One region of the Virgibacillus ainsalahensis genome, then DNA from elsewhere that is predicted to be linked to it. Evidence: a T-box and tRNA genes for the amino acid it is inferred to sense, from the RefSeq annotation. Region 1 holds a T-box; the other holds one or more tRNA genes.
The links. A T-box is a leader RNA that pairs with one kind of tRNA and senses whether it is charged. The one in region 1 lies ahead of proS (proline--tRNA ligase), so its partner is inferred to be a tRNA-Pro.
Positions count from the first base shown of each region.

Region 2: it has a tRNA-Pro gene. The T-box ahead of proS (proline--tRNA ligase) is inferred to sense a tRNA for this amino acid. The anticodon was not compared.

Region 1 is NZ_AP043943.1:3,027,079-3,033,392, forward strand. Features, by position in the region: gene trhO (oxygen-dependent tRNA uridine(34) hydroxylase TrhO) at 1-147, shown strand, start outside; gene ACZ427_RS14920 (hypothetical protein) at 39-740, shown strand; gene ACZ427_RS14925 (glutathione peroxidase) at 846-1,325, shown strand; gene proS (proline--tRNA ligase) at 1,438-2,877, opposite strand; T-box leader at 2,935-3,162, opposite strand; gene ACZ427_RS14935 (hypothetical protein) at 3,251-3,526, opposite strand; gene thiD (bifunctional hydroxymethylpyrimidine kinase/phosphomethylpyrimidine kinase) at 3,777-4,607, opposite strand; gene ACZ427_RS14945 (DUF456 domain-containing protein) at 4,637-5,122, opposite strand; gene ACZ427_RS14950 (glycerol-3-phosphate acyltransferase) at 5,135-5,758, opposite strand; gene ACZ427_RS14955 (ABC transporter ATP-binding protein) at 5,831-6,314, opposite strand, start outside.
Region 2 is NZ_AP043943.1:3,418,496-3,424,809, forward strand. Features, by position in the region: rRNA gene ACZ427_RS16950 (23S ribosomal RNA) at 1-1,972, opposite strand, end outside; rRNA gene ACZ427_RS16955 (16S ribosomal RNA) at 2,137-3,704, opposite strand; tRNA gene ACZ427_RS16960 (tRNA-Ala) at 3,851-3,926, opposite strand; tRNA gene ACZ427_RS16965 (tRNA-Pro) at 3,936-4,012, opposite strand; tRNA gene ACZ427_RS16970 (tRNA-Arg) at 4,018-4,094, opposite strand; tRNA gene ACZ427_RS16975 (tRNA-Leu) at 4,098-4,186, opposite strand; tRNA gene ACZ427_RS16980 (tRNA-Gly) at 4,193-4,267, opposite strand; tRNA gene ACZ427_RS16985 (tRNA-Leu) at 4,285-4,369, opposite strand; tRNA gene ACZ427_RS16990 (tRNA-Lys) at 4,373-4,448, opposite strand; tRNA gene ACZ427_RS16995 (tRNA-Thr) at 4,489-4,564, opposite strand; tRNA gene ACZ427_RS17000 (tRNA-Val) at 4,567-4,642, opposite strand; rRNA gene rrf (5S ribosomal RNA) at 4,677-4,792, opposite strand; rRNA gene ACZ427_RS17010 (23S ribosomal RNA) at 4,912-6,314, opposite strand, start outside.

The sequences.
Region 1 (6,314 bases):
GAAAATGAGCATAAATATATGCGCGGTTGTACACATGAATGCCGTGTCAGTCCACGAAACATGTATGTAAAAGAACATGGATTATCACAGGAAGAAGTAGAGCGCAGACTCGAAAATCTTGGAGAAACATTGAAACAGGAAGCATAATAAAAAGACGACCTTGGCGGGTCGTCTTTTTATTTTCATTAAGGGGGATTGATGGCGATGTTTATGCTGATTCGGGTGATGATACGAAGGCTGAGGGCGATGTTTGTGCTGATTCAGGCGACGTGATGCCTGAGGTGATGTTCATGCTGATTAGGGTGATGACACGATTGCTGGAGGCGATGATTGCGCACATTCGGGCGATGACGCGTTTGCTGCTGGCGATGTTTGCGCACATTCGGCTGATGACGCGATTGCTGCTGGCGATGTTTGTGCTGATTCGGGTGATGACGCGAAGGCTGGAGGCGATGTTCATGCACATTCGGGTGATGACGCGATTGCTGCTGGCGATGTTCATGCACATTCGGCTGATGACACGATTGCTGCTGGTGATGTTCATGCACATTCGGGCGATGACGCGATTGCTGCTGGTGATGTTTGTGCTGATTCGGGCGATGACGCGAAGGCTGGAGGCGATGTTCATGCACATTCGGCTGATGACACGATTGCTGCAGGTGATGTTTGTGCTGATTCGGGCGATGACGCGAAGGCTGGAGGCGATGTTTGTGTACTTTCGGGCGATGAAGCAACATTAGAAAGTGAGATTTACAAAGATAAAGGTAATGCCGGAAATATCGCCCAAATATTTTGACATTAATAGGAGGCCTTGCTATCCTTTCATTAAAGGAGGCTCATTTCATATGGGTATTTATAATTTTTCTGCTAAAACCATGCAGGGAGAAGAAAAGTCTTTGGAAGATTACAAAGGAAACGTTCTTCTTATTGTTAATACAGCAAGCGAGTGCGGATTTACACCACAATTTGAAGGCTTGCAGAAACTATACGAACAATACAATGATCAAGGATTTGAAATTCTCGGATTTCCATGCAATCAATTCAATGAACAAGATCCAGGAACAGACGGGGAAATATCGAATTTCTGTCAAAAAAATTACGGTGTCACCTTTCCAATGTTTAGTAAAATTGATGTAAAGGGCGATAATGCCCACCCTCTTTTTAAATACCTTACTGATGAACAGAAAGGGATACTTTCCAAACAAATAAAATGGAATTTTACAAAGTTTCTCATCAACAAACAAGGAGAAGTCATCGACCGCTACGCACCACAGACCAAACCGGGAAGTATCGAAAAAGATGTAAAAAAAGTGATTGAATCTTGAAACACTCCAGTTTGAAAGCTTTGGTCTACTTTAAGGATCCACAGTCCTCAACATTTACCTAATCCTTATGCTAAAAAACGAGCGCAATTCTCGCGCTCGTTTTCAGCTATGATTAATATGCTTTTGCCCAATAAACCAGTTCTTTTGCTTCTTTGCCACAGCATACGCATGTATCTGCAACACTTTCCTGTTCAAATGGGATGCAGCGTGATGTTGCTGACGTTTCTTCCTTGATTTTTTCTTCACAGCCTGTATCCCCACACCACATGGCCTTAATATATCCCTGATTTTGATTGAGGTTTTGTTTAAACTCTTCCATGTCCTTAGCAACAGTTGTTTTCTCTTCACGATGAGCCAATGCTCGATCAAATAGATTTTGTTGAATTTCTTCCAACAGTGCAGGGACCCGTTCCTCAACCTCGCTTTGTGCTACAAATTCCTTCTCACCTGTATCACGGCGAACAAGTACGACCTGCTCTTTGTCAATATCTTTCGGTCCCATTTCTATACGGACAGGAATGCCTTTCATTTCATATTCATTAAACTTCCATCCGGGCATTTTGTCACTACCATCTATATCCACACGAATTAAGTTTTTTAATTGATCACGTAAATCATATGCCTTATCCAGCACGCCTTCTTTATGCTGGGCAATTGGAACAATCATTGCCTGCGTCGGTGCAACTCGTGGAGGAACAACTAATCCCCGATTATCTCCATGTACCATGATTAGGCCGCCCATTATACGTGTTGAAAGTCCCCACGATGTTTGATGGACAAACTGGCTCTCTCCATTTTCATCCAAATAAGTGATATCAAAGGCTTCTGCAAATCCTGTTCCGAAATGATGGGACGTACCGGATTGCAGTGCTCTTCCATCATGCATTAAACTCTCAATCGTCAATGTATAGTTCGCACCTGCGAATTTTTCTTTATCCGTTTTGCGTCCTTTTAACACAGGGATTGCTAAATAGTTTTCCACAAGATCTGCATAGACACCAAGCATTCGATCCGTTTCTGCTGCTGCATCTTCGTCTGTCGCATGTGCTGTATGTCCTTCCTGCCAATGAAATTCAGATGAACGCAAGAAAGGGCGTGTTGTTTTTTCCCAGCGTACAACATTTGTCCATTGGTTATAGAGCATTGGCAAATCACGATAGGAATGAATATTTTTGGAGTAATAATCACAGAAAAGTACTTCTGATGTTGGTCGGACTGCTATCCGTTCAGCTAATTCTTCGTCTCCACCATGTGTTACCCAGGCTACTTCCGGTGCAAACCCTTCGACATGATCTTTCTCTTTTTGCAGAAGGCTTTCCGGAATGAATAAGGGGAATGCAACATTGGAATGACCTGTTTCTTTAAATTTCCGGTCTAATTCCTCGCGGATATTTTCCCAAATTGCAAAACCATACGGCTTAATAATCATTGTTCCGCGGACTTGTCCATAATCAACCAGTTCCGCCTGTTTAACGACATCTGTATACCACTGCGCAAAATCATCTTCCATTGCGGTAATGTTCTCCACAAACTGCTTATTTTTCTTACCCAAGCTAAAACACCTCTTTATATAAAAATTATTATTTGAACACAAAAAATCCTCCATCCGTAAAGGGACCGAGGTTTGGTGGTACCACCCTTGTTTGCAGACACAAAATAAGCCATGCACACTTTACTTGATAACGGTTATGAACCGCGCACATCTTACAGCAAATATTGCCTTTCCGATGGCGAACTATAAAGGCAGGTTCCAATTCAGTCTTTCGGAAATTCACACCGGCCATTTCCTCTCTTTGAAAGACACTGCAATGTACTAATCCTTTTTCAGCGTTTCGTTTATATCTCTTAATATAATGCTATACAAAGGCAAAGTCAAGGCATATCAATATTACATACCTTTTTCCTCAAAGCGAAAGGCTTTTCTCCTATTCTGCATCTGAAAAAGTTTTGAAAGTCTCGATTTCTTTTGAAAGAGTTGTTTTCATTTTTTCACCACATTTCCCGCTGCAGATCGCAAATAGGCCGTCTTGTCCATGTTTCTTAGCTTCGGAGTCAGACGTTGTGACAATCATTGGGACACTGGTATGCCTTGAGTTTAAATAAATTTGGATAATTTCCCCTTCTTTTTCCGAGTAATCAATCCCTTCGGCAAACTTAACATTTATTGCGTATAATGGTTGATCTTCAGCAATCTTCTTCATACACCATGCACATCTGAACATTGTTAATCCCCTTTCTATACACAGCGCTTTTAATTTAAAATGCTTTATATCATTTTGCAACTTATCAAATGTCGATCTGACGCCAGATCTTTACGTTATTTATTTATTTTTTGGATGAACAGTTTGGAGAAGATAATACTTCGCGAATGAGAACGAGGAGACCCTAAATGACTCTCCTCGTTCGCAATGATGCAATCAACTTAGTCTATTGTTCTCGTAACGTTTCCATTTAGAATGTATTCACGTTGATTTTATGAGCCGCGCCAAATTTTCGCTCCGCAGCATGATAGGTCGGGCCAACTGCATCCGTATAGGAAAAGCTGTGTTCAATCGCTGTCGTTACAAAACGTTTTGCTAGTCGAACCGCTTCCACAATCGTTTTTTCTTTCGCCAGATGTGCTGCAATCGCTGCAGAATACGTACATCCAGCACCACTTGTATTCACAGTATCAATCCGTGGGGCCTCAAATGTTGTCAGACTTTCACCATCATATAGAACGTCCACTGCCGGACCTTCCAGTCTGCCGCCTTTTACCAGAATATAATCCGCACCCAGTGTATGAAGGTCAATCGCTGCCTGCTTTAAATCGTCAACATTATTTAGAGCTTTGCCACCCAATAACAACGAAGCTTCCGGCACATTGGGGGTAATGACTTTTGCCATTGGGATTAGCTGGTTAATCAACATATCAATCGCATCATCTTCTAACAGCTTCGAATCCAGTTTCCCCACCATCACGGGGTCTACTACTATATTTGGAATATTGGTCTCCTTAATCAATCCCGCAACCGTTTCAATAACTTCCTTCGAAAACAGCATTCCTGTCTTTAATCCATCTGCTCCAACCTGTTTCAGCAATGTGGAAAATTGTGCCTCGATTGCTTCGATGGTCTGTGGATGAACATTTTTGTCTGTTTCCGGGTGTCTTCCTACGATTGCAGTAACAACACTCATCCCATATGCGTCCAGTTCCTGAAATGTTTTCAAATCTGCCTGAATTCCTGCACTGCCTCCAGCAGCAGAACCTGCAATTGTGATTAGTCTTGATGGATGCTTCATCTGGAACTACCTCTTTTCGAAAATTATTTCTAAAATAATAGTACAATAAAAAACCAGACAATCATAATAAACTGCACGACCACTTTTGCGAAAGCCCCGCCCAAAAAGCCAATCAATGAGCCAATGGATGCACGAAACGCTTCCTTAACCGTTCGCTTTTGAATCATTTCAATGACCAGAACCGTAATGAAGGGAACAATCAGGATACCGAATGGTGGATAAATGAATGATCCAACAATCACAGCCACTGCAGCCCCTCGTTCTCCCCATTTTCCTCCACCGAAACGTTTCACAAAATAACTGTTGGCAATGATATCCGCCACTACAAGGATAACTGTGAATACAGACATGGCTATCCAGAAAAATGCGTTCAGTTCCTGTGAATTCAATACGAAATGATAGAGAAGGAACCCTCCCCATAAGACAAACACAGAAGGAATAATTGGAAAGATGATTCCCGCAAAACTTGCGACAAATAACGCAATAATGATAATCCATATAATAATATCCAGCATGATGCCCTCCTGTTACTCCGGCGTTTTCCGGAACATACTTGATAGTTTCGTCTCTTCTTTTCTATAGATTCGTTTGTAGTTTTCCATGTGTTTCCAAATACTCAATATCGATAATAAAATAACAATCACTGTCGGCTCCATTCCAAAAAAGAAAGCGGTGGTAACTAGAAAGGAAAGATACATAAATAACACACCGACAACTAAGTAATCTGTCGTAATTGTAAACAAAAGTAAAATACCAATTCCAAACACAGCTATTTTCCAGTCAATTACAAACAGCGTCCCGACAAGTGATGCCGTCCCCTTCCCGCCGCTAAACTTCATCGTGATTGGGTAATTATGTCCTATAATAACAAATAATGCCGTTATATACACAAGCAGATGTTGCGCCTCACCAGTAATTCCATTTTCATTTAAAATAAATAATACCAATAACAGTGCTAAAGTTCCCTTAAAAATATCAATAAGAGCAACGAAAATTCCATATTTCCAGCCAAGCAATATTGTTGTATTCGATGCCCCGGCATTTTTCACTCCTGCATTCTTAATATCCACTTTCTTATACATACCTACTACCTGCGAGCCATGAATACAGCCAAAAATATATCCAATTATACAAGCAATGAGAAAATACACATGAACCCTCCTTTGCTTCAGTATATAGCGAAATCCAAACTGTAAGAATACGATGGTGTAATTCTTTCTTAATCAGACATTACGAATCTTCTTAAAATCAATGGTTCGATTACTGATCCGCTGAAGCAAATCGTAATCATGACTGATAGCAAGCACCCCAATCTTACGCTCTTCAGCTAATTTTAAAACCACTTGCCATATCTCTGCCTGTGTAATGGTATCAAGCATTGTCGTCATTTCATCAGCAATGATGTATTTCGTGTGGGAATGAAACACACGTGCAACACAAAACCGCTGCAGTTCACCTCCGGATAATTCACTCGGATATCTTGTTAGCCATTCTTCCCTAATTCCTAACGCCTGCAGCAATTCTCTATCAGCCACTTGAGCTTCTGCCAACACTTTTCCCATTTTCCATTTCGGGTTAATTGCTTTTTCAGGATGTTGCCAGATCAATTGTACCGGATGTGCCATGGTGCGAAAATCTGTCTCCCCATTTACTATAACAGTACCTTCCTTTGCCTTGATATATCCGGCAATGATTTCTGACATCGTT
Region 2 (6,314 bases), 390 kb from region 1:
TACCCGACAAGGAATTTCGCTACCTTAGGACCGTTATAGTTACGGCCGCCGTTTACTGGGGCTTCGGTTCTACGCTTCGCACGTAAGTGCTAACGCTTCCCCTTAACCTTCCAGCACCGGGCAGGTGTCAGCCCCTATACTTCGCCTTTCGGCTTCGCAGAGACCTGTGTTTTTGCTAAACAGTCGCTTGGGCCTATTCACTGCGGCTCACTCACAAGTGAGCACCCCTTCTCCCGAAGTTACGGGGTCATTTTGCCGAGTTCCTTAACGAGAGTTCTCCCGCTCACCTTAGGATTCTCTCCTCGCCTACCTGTGTCGGTTTGCGGTACGGGCACCTATGATCTAACTAGAGGCTTTTCTTGGCAGTGTGAAATCAGGAACTTCGGTACTAAATTTCCCTCCCCATCACAGCTTGAAATTGTTGGACGGATTTGCCTATCCAACTTTCTCACTGCTTGGGCGCACACATCCATCGGTGCGCATTCCTTATCCTACTGCGTCCCCCCATCGTTCAAACAATCATGAGGTGGTACAGGAATATCTGCCTGTTGTCCATCGCCTACGCCTTTCGGCCTCGGCTTAGGTCCCGACTAACCCTGAGAGGACGAGCCTTCCTCAGGAAACCTTAGGCATTCGGTGAAAGAGATTCTCACTCTTTTTTCGCTACTCATACCGGCATTCTCACTTCCAGGCGCTCCACCAGTCCTCACGGTCTGACTTCACGGCACCTGGAACGCTCTCCTACCATTGTTCAAAGAACAATCCGCAGCTTCGGTGATACGTTTAGCCCCGGTACATTTTCGGCGCAGAGTCACTCGACCAGTGAGCTATTACGCACTCTTTAAATGATGGCTGCTTCTAAGCCAACATCCTGGTTGTCTGGGCAACTCCACATCCTTTTCCACTTAACGTATACTTTGGGACCTTAGCTGGCGGTCTGGGCTGTTTCCCTCTCGACTATGAACCTTATCACCCATAGTCTGACTCCCAAGGTAAAGTAGCTGGCATTCGGAGTTTGACTGAATTCGGTAACCCGGTGAGGGCCCCTCGTCCAATCAGTGCTCTACCTCCAGTACTCTATCTCCTTGAGGCTAGCCCTAAAGCTATTTCGGAGAGAACCAGCTATCTCCGTGTTCGATTGGCATTTCACCCCTACCCACACCTCATCCCCGCATTTTTCAACATACGTGGGTTCGGGCCTCCAGTCAGTGTTACCTGACCTTCACCCTGGACATGGGTAGATCACACGGTTTCGGGTCTACGACCGCATACTGCATTCGCCCTGTTCAGACTCGCTTTCGCTGCGGCTCCGTGTCTTCCACTTAACCTTGCATACGATCGTAACTCGCCGGTCCATTCTACAAAAGGTACGCCGTCACCCATTAACGGGCTTCGACTACTTGTAAGCGCACGGTTTCAGGTTCTCTTTCACTCCCCTCCCGGGGTGCTTTTCACCTTTCCCTCACGGTACTGGTTCACTATCGGTCACTAGGGAGTATTTAGCCTTGGGAGATGGTCCTCCCGGATTCCGACGGAATTCCTCGTGTTCCGCCGTACTCAGGATCCACTCCGGAGGAAATTCCTTTTCGACTACAGGGCTCTTACCCGCTATGGCTGATCGTTCCAGATCATTCGTCTAAGGAATTTCTTTGTAACTCCAATGGAGTGTCCTACAACCCCAGAAAGCAAGCTTTCTGGTTTGGGCTGATTCCGTTTCGCTCGCCGCTACTTGGGAAATCGCGTTTGCTTTCTCTTCCTCCGGGTACTGAGATGTTTCAGTTCCCCGGGTCTGCCTCCTGTGCCCTATGTATTCAGACACAAGTCCTGTTCCATTACGAACAGTGGGTTTCCCCATTCGGAAATTCTCGGATCGTAGTTTACTTACAACTCCCCGAGACATATCGGTGTTAGTCCCGTCCTTCATCGGCTCCTAGTGCCAAGGCATCCACCGTGCGCCCTTATTCACTTAACTAGCGTTACTGTGAATAAGCGTACGAATTTAAATTCGCCTTCGCTTTATTTCAAAAAATTGATGTCGTTGTTACTCTTATTTAGTTTTCAAGGTACAAATAGAGAGTTTTCACTCTCTCAAAACTGAACCAAACAACCGAGTATGTTTCCGTAATATATCCTTAGAAAGGAGGTGATCCAGCCGCACCTTCCGATACGGCTACCTTGTTACGACTTCACCCCAATCATTGGTCCCACCTTCGGCGGCTGGCTCCAAAAAGGTTACCTCACCGACTTCGGGTGTTACCAACTCTCGTGGTGTGACGGGCGGTGTGTACAAGGCCCGGGAACGTATTCACCGCGGCATGCTGATCCGCGATTACTAGCGATTCCGGCTTCATGCAGGCGAGTTGCAGCCTGCAATCCGAACTGAGAATGGTTTTATGGGATTTGCTTGACCTTGCGGTTTCGCTGCCCTTTGTTCCATCCATTGTAGCACGTGTGTAGCCCAGGTCATAAGGGGCATGATGATTTGACGTCATCCCCACCTTCCTCCGGTTTGTCACCGGCAGTCAGATTAGAGTGCCCAACTAAATGCTGGCAACTAATCTCAAGGGTTGCGCTCGTTGCGGGACTTAACCCAACATCTCACGACACGAGCTGACGACAACCATGCACCACCTGTCACTCTGTCCCCGAAGGGAACTCGGTATCTCTACCGATAGCAGAGGATGTCAAGACCTGGTAAGGTTCTTCGCGTTGCTTCGAATTAAACCACATGCTCCACCGCTTGTGCGGGCCCCCGTCAATTCTTTTGAGTTTCAGCCTTGCGGCCGTACTCCCCAGGCGGAGTGCTTAATGCGTTAACTTCAGCACTAAGGGGCGGAAACCCCCTAACACCTAGCACTCATCGTTTACGGCGTGGACTACCAGGGTATCTAATCCTGTTCGCTCCCCACGCTTTCGCACCTCAGCGTCAGTTACAGACCAGAGAGTCGCCTTCGCCACTGGTGTTCCTCCACATCTCTACGCATTTCACCGCTACACGTGGAATTCCACTCTCCTCTTCTGTACTCAAGTCCTCCAGTTTCCAATGACCCTCCACGGTTAAGCCGTGGGCTTTCACATCAGACTTAAAAGACCGCCTGCGCGCGCTTTACGCCCAATAATTCCGGACAACGCTTGCCCCCTACGTATTACCGCGGCTGCTGGCACGTAGTTAGCCGGGGCTTTCTGGTTAGGTACCGTCAAGGTGCCGCCCTATTTGAACGGCACTTGTTCTTCCCTAATAACAGAGTTTTACGATCCGAAAACCTTCATCACTCACGCGGCGTTGCACCGTCAGACTTTCGTCCATTGCGGATGATTCCCTACTGCTGCCTCCCGTAGGAGTCTGGGCCGTGTCTCAGTCCCAGTGTGGCCGATCACCCTCTCAGGTCGGCTACGCATCGTCGCCTTGGTGAGCCATTATCTCACCAACTAGCTAATGCGCCGCGGGCCCATCTGTAAATGACAGCATAAATGCCGCCTTTCAACTTCCACTCATGAGAGCAAAAGTATTATCCGGTATTAGCTCGCGTTTCCGCGAGTTATCCCAGTCTTACAGGTAGGTTGCCCACGTGTTACTCACCCGTCCGCCGCTCGTTCCACAAGCGCACACCCCGAAGGGTGATTGCTTGCTTCCCGCGCTCGACTTGCATGTATTAGGCACGCCGCCAGCGTTCGTCCTGAGCCAAGATCAAACTCTCCAAAAAAGTTTGAAATAAGATTAACACCAATCAATCTTATATACTTAGCTTTTCTCAGAAGCGTTAACTTCTGATTTATTTAAAGAAAAACAGGTTATGTTCTTCTTGACATACTGGTTGTTTTGTTCAGTTTTCAAAGAGCGAAAAAATATTGGTGGAGCCTAGCGGGATCGAACCGCTGACCTCCTGCGTGCAAGGCAGGCGCTCTCCCAGCTGAGCTAAGGCCCCTTAACTAAATGGTCGGGAAGACAGGATTCGAACCTGCGACCCCATGGTCCCAAACCATGTGCTCTACCAAGCTGAGCTACTTCCCGTAAAATGGCGCGCCCGAGAGGAGTCGAACCCCTAACCTCTTGATCCGTAGTCAAGCGCTCTATCCAATTGAGCTACGGGCGCGAATGGTGCCGAGGGCCGGACTCGAACCGGCACGGTAGAAACCTACCGCAGGATTTTAAGTCCTGTGCGTCTGCCAATTCCGCCACCCCGGCGTGGCTTGGAGCGGAAGACGGGATTCGAACCCGCGACCCCCACCTTGGCAAGGTGGTGTTCTACCACTGAACTACTTCCGCCTGGCATTGAAAATAAATGGTGCGGGTGAAGGGACTTGAACCCCCACGTCCGAAGACACTAGATCCTAAGTCTAGCGCGTCTGCCAATTCCGCCACACCCGCAAATGGTGAGCCATGGAGGATTCGAACCTCCGACCCTCTGATTAAAAGTCAGATGCTCTACCGACTGAGCTAATGGCTCGTACTAAAATGCACCATTTAAATATTATTAAATTAAGAAATGGTGCCGGCCAGAGGACTTGAACCCCCAACCTACTGATTACAAGTCAGTTGCTCTACCAATTGAGCTAGGCCGGCAATGGTGGAGGATGCAGGGCTCGAACCTGCGACCCCCTGCTTGTAAGGCAGGTGCTCTCCCAGCTGAGCTAATCCTCCAATATATGCTTGTCATTCTAAAATTAATATATATGCCTGGCGGCGTCCTACTCTTGCAGGGACAACGTCCCAACTACCATCGGCGCTGGAGAGCTTAACTTCTGTGTTCGGCATGGGAACAGGTGTGACCTCTCCGCTCTTGCTACCAGACATTCCTCAAAACAAGGACAAGATATATTATATGCATTTTTAAATAAAAATGCAAGGGTTTTTTTGATTTATACCCTAAAAACTAAATAAGAGTTAAAACAACGGACATCGTAAAGAAGTTAGTTAAGTCCTCGATCGATTAGTATTCGTCAGCTGCACATGTCACCATGCTTCCACCTCGAACCTATCAACCTCATCGTCTCTGAGGGATCTTACTCACTCGAAGTGATGGGAAGTCTCATCTTGAGGGGGGCTTCATGCTTAGATGCTTTCAGCACTTATCCTTGCCACACGTAGCTACCCAGCCATGCTCCTGGCGGAACAACTGGTACACCAGCGGTGTGTCCATCCCGGTCCTCTCGTACTAAGGACAGCTCCTCTCAAACTTCCAACGCCCACGACGGATAGGGACCGAACTGTCTCACGACGTTCTGAACCCAGCTCGCGTACCGCTTTAATGGGCGAACAGCCCAACCCTTGGGACCGACTACAGCCCCAGGATGCGATGAGCCGACATCGAGGTGCCAAACCTCCCCGTCGATGTGAACTCTTGGGGGAGATAAGCCTGTTATCCCCGGGGTAGCTTTTATCCGTTGAGCGATGGCCCTTCCATGCGGAACCACCGGATCACTAAGCCCGACTTTCGTCCCTGCTCGACTTGTAGGTCTCGCAGTCAAGCTCCCTTCTGCCTTTGCACTCTGCGAATGATTTCCAACCATTCTGAGGGAACCTTTGGGCGCCTCCGTTACCTTTTGGGAGGCGACCGCCCCAGTCAAACTGCCCGCCTGAAACTGTCTCCGAACCGGTTCACGGTCCTGGGTTAGAAAGTTCATACAGCCAGGGTGGTATCCCACGGGTGCCTCCACGTAAGCTAGCGCTCACGCTTCTCAGGCTCCCACCTATCCTGTACAAGCTGCACAAACATTCAATATCAGGCTACAGTAAAGCTCCACGGGGTCTTTCCGTCCTGTCGCGGGTAATGTGCATCTTCACACATCGTATAATTTCACCGGGTCTCTCGTTGAGACAGTGCCCAAGTCGTTGCACCTTTCGTGCGGGTCGGAACTTACCCGACAAGGAATTTCGCTACCTTAGGACCGTTATAGTTACGGCCGCCGTTTACTGGGGCTTCGGTTCTACGCTTCGCACGTAAGTGCTAACGCTTCCCCTTAACCTTCCAGCACCGGGCAGGTGTCAGCCCCTATACTTCGCCTTTCGGCTTCGCAGAGACCTGTGTTTTTGCTAAACAGTCGCTTGGGCCTATTCACTGCGGCTCACTCACAAGTGAGCACCCCTTCTCCCGAAGTTACGGGGTCATTTTGCCGAGTTCCTTAACGAGAGTTCTCCCGCTCACCTTAGGATTCTCTCCTCGCCTACCTGTGTCGGTTTGCGGTACGGGCACCTATGATCTAACTAGAGGCTTTTCTTGGCAGTGTGAAATCAGGAACTTCGGTACTAAATTTCCCTCCCCATCACAGCTTGAAATTGTTGGACGGATTTGCCTATCCAACTTTCTCACTGC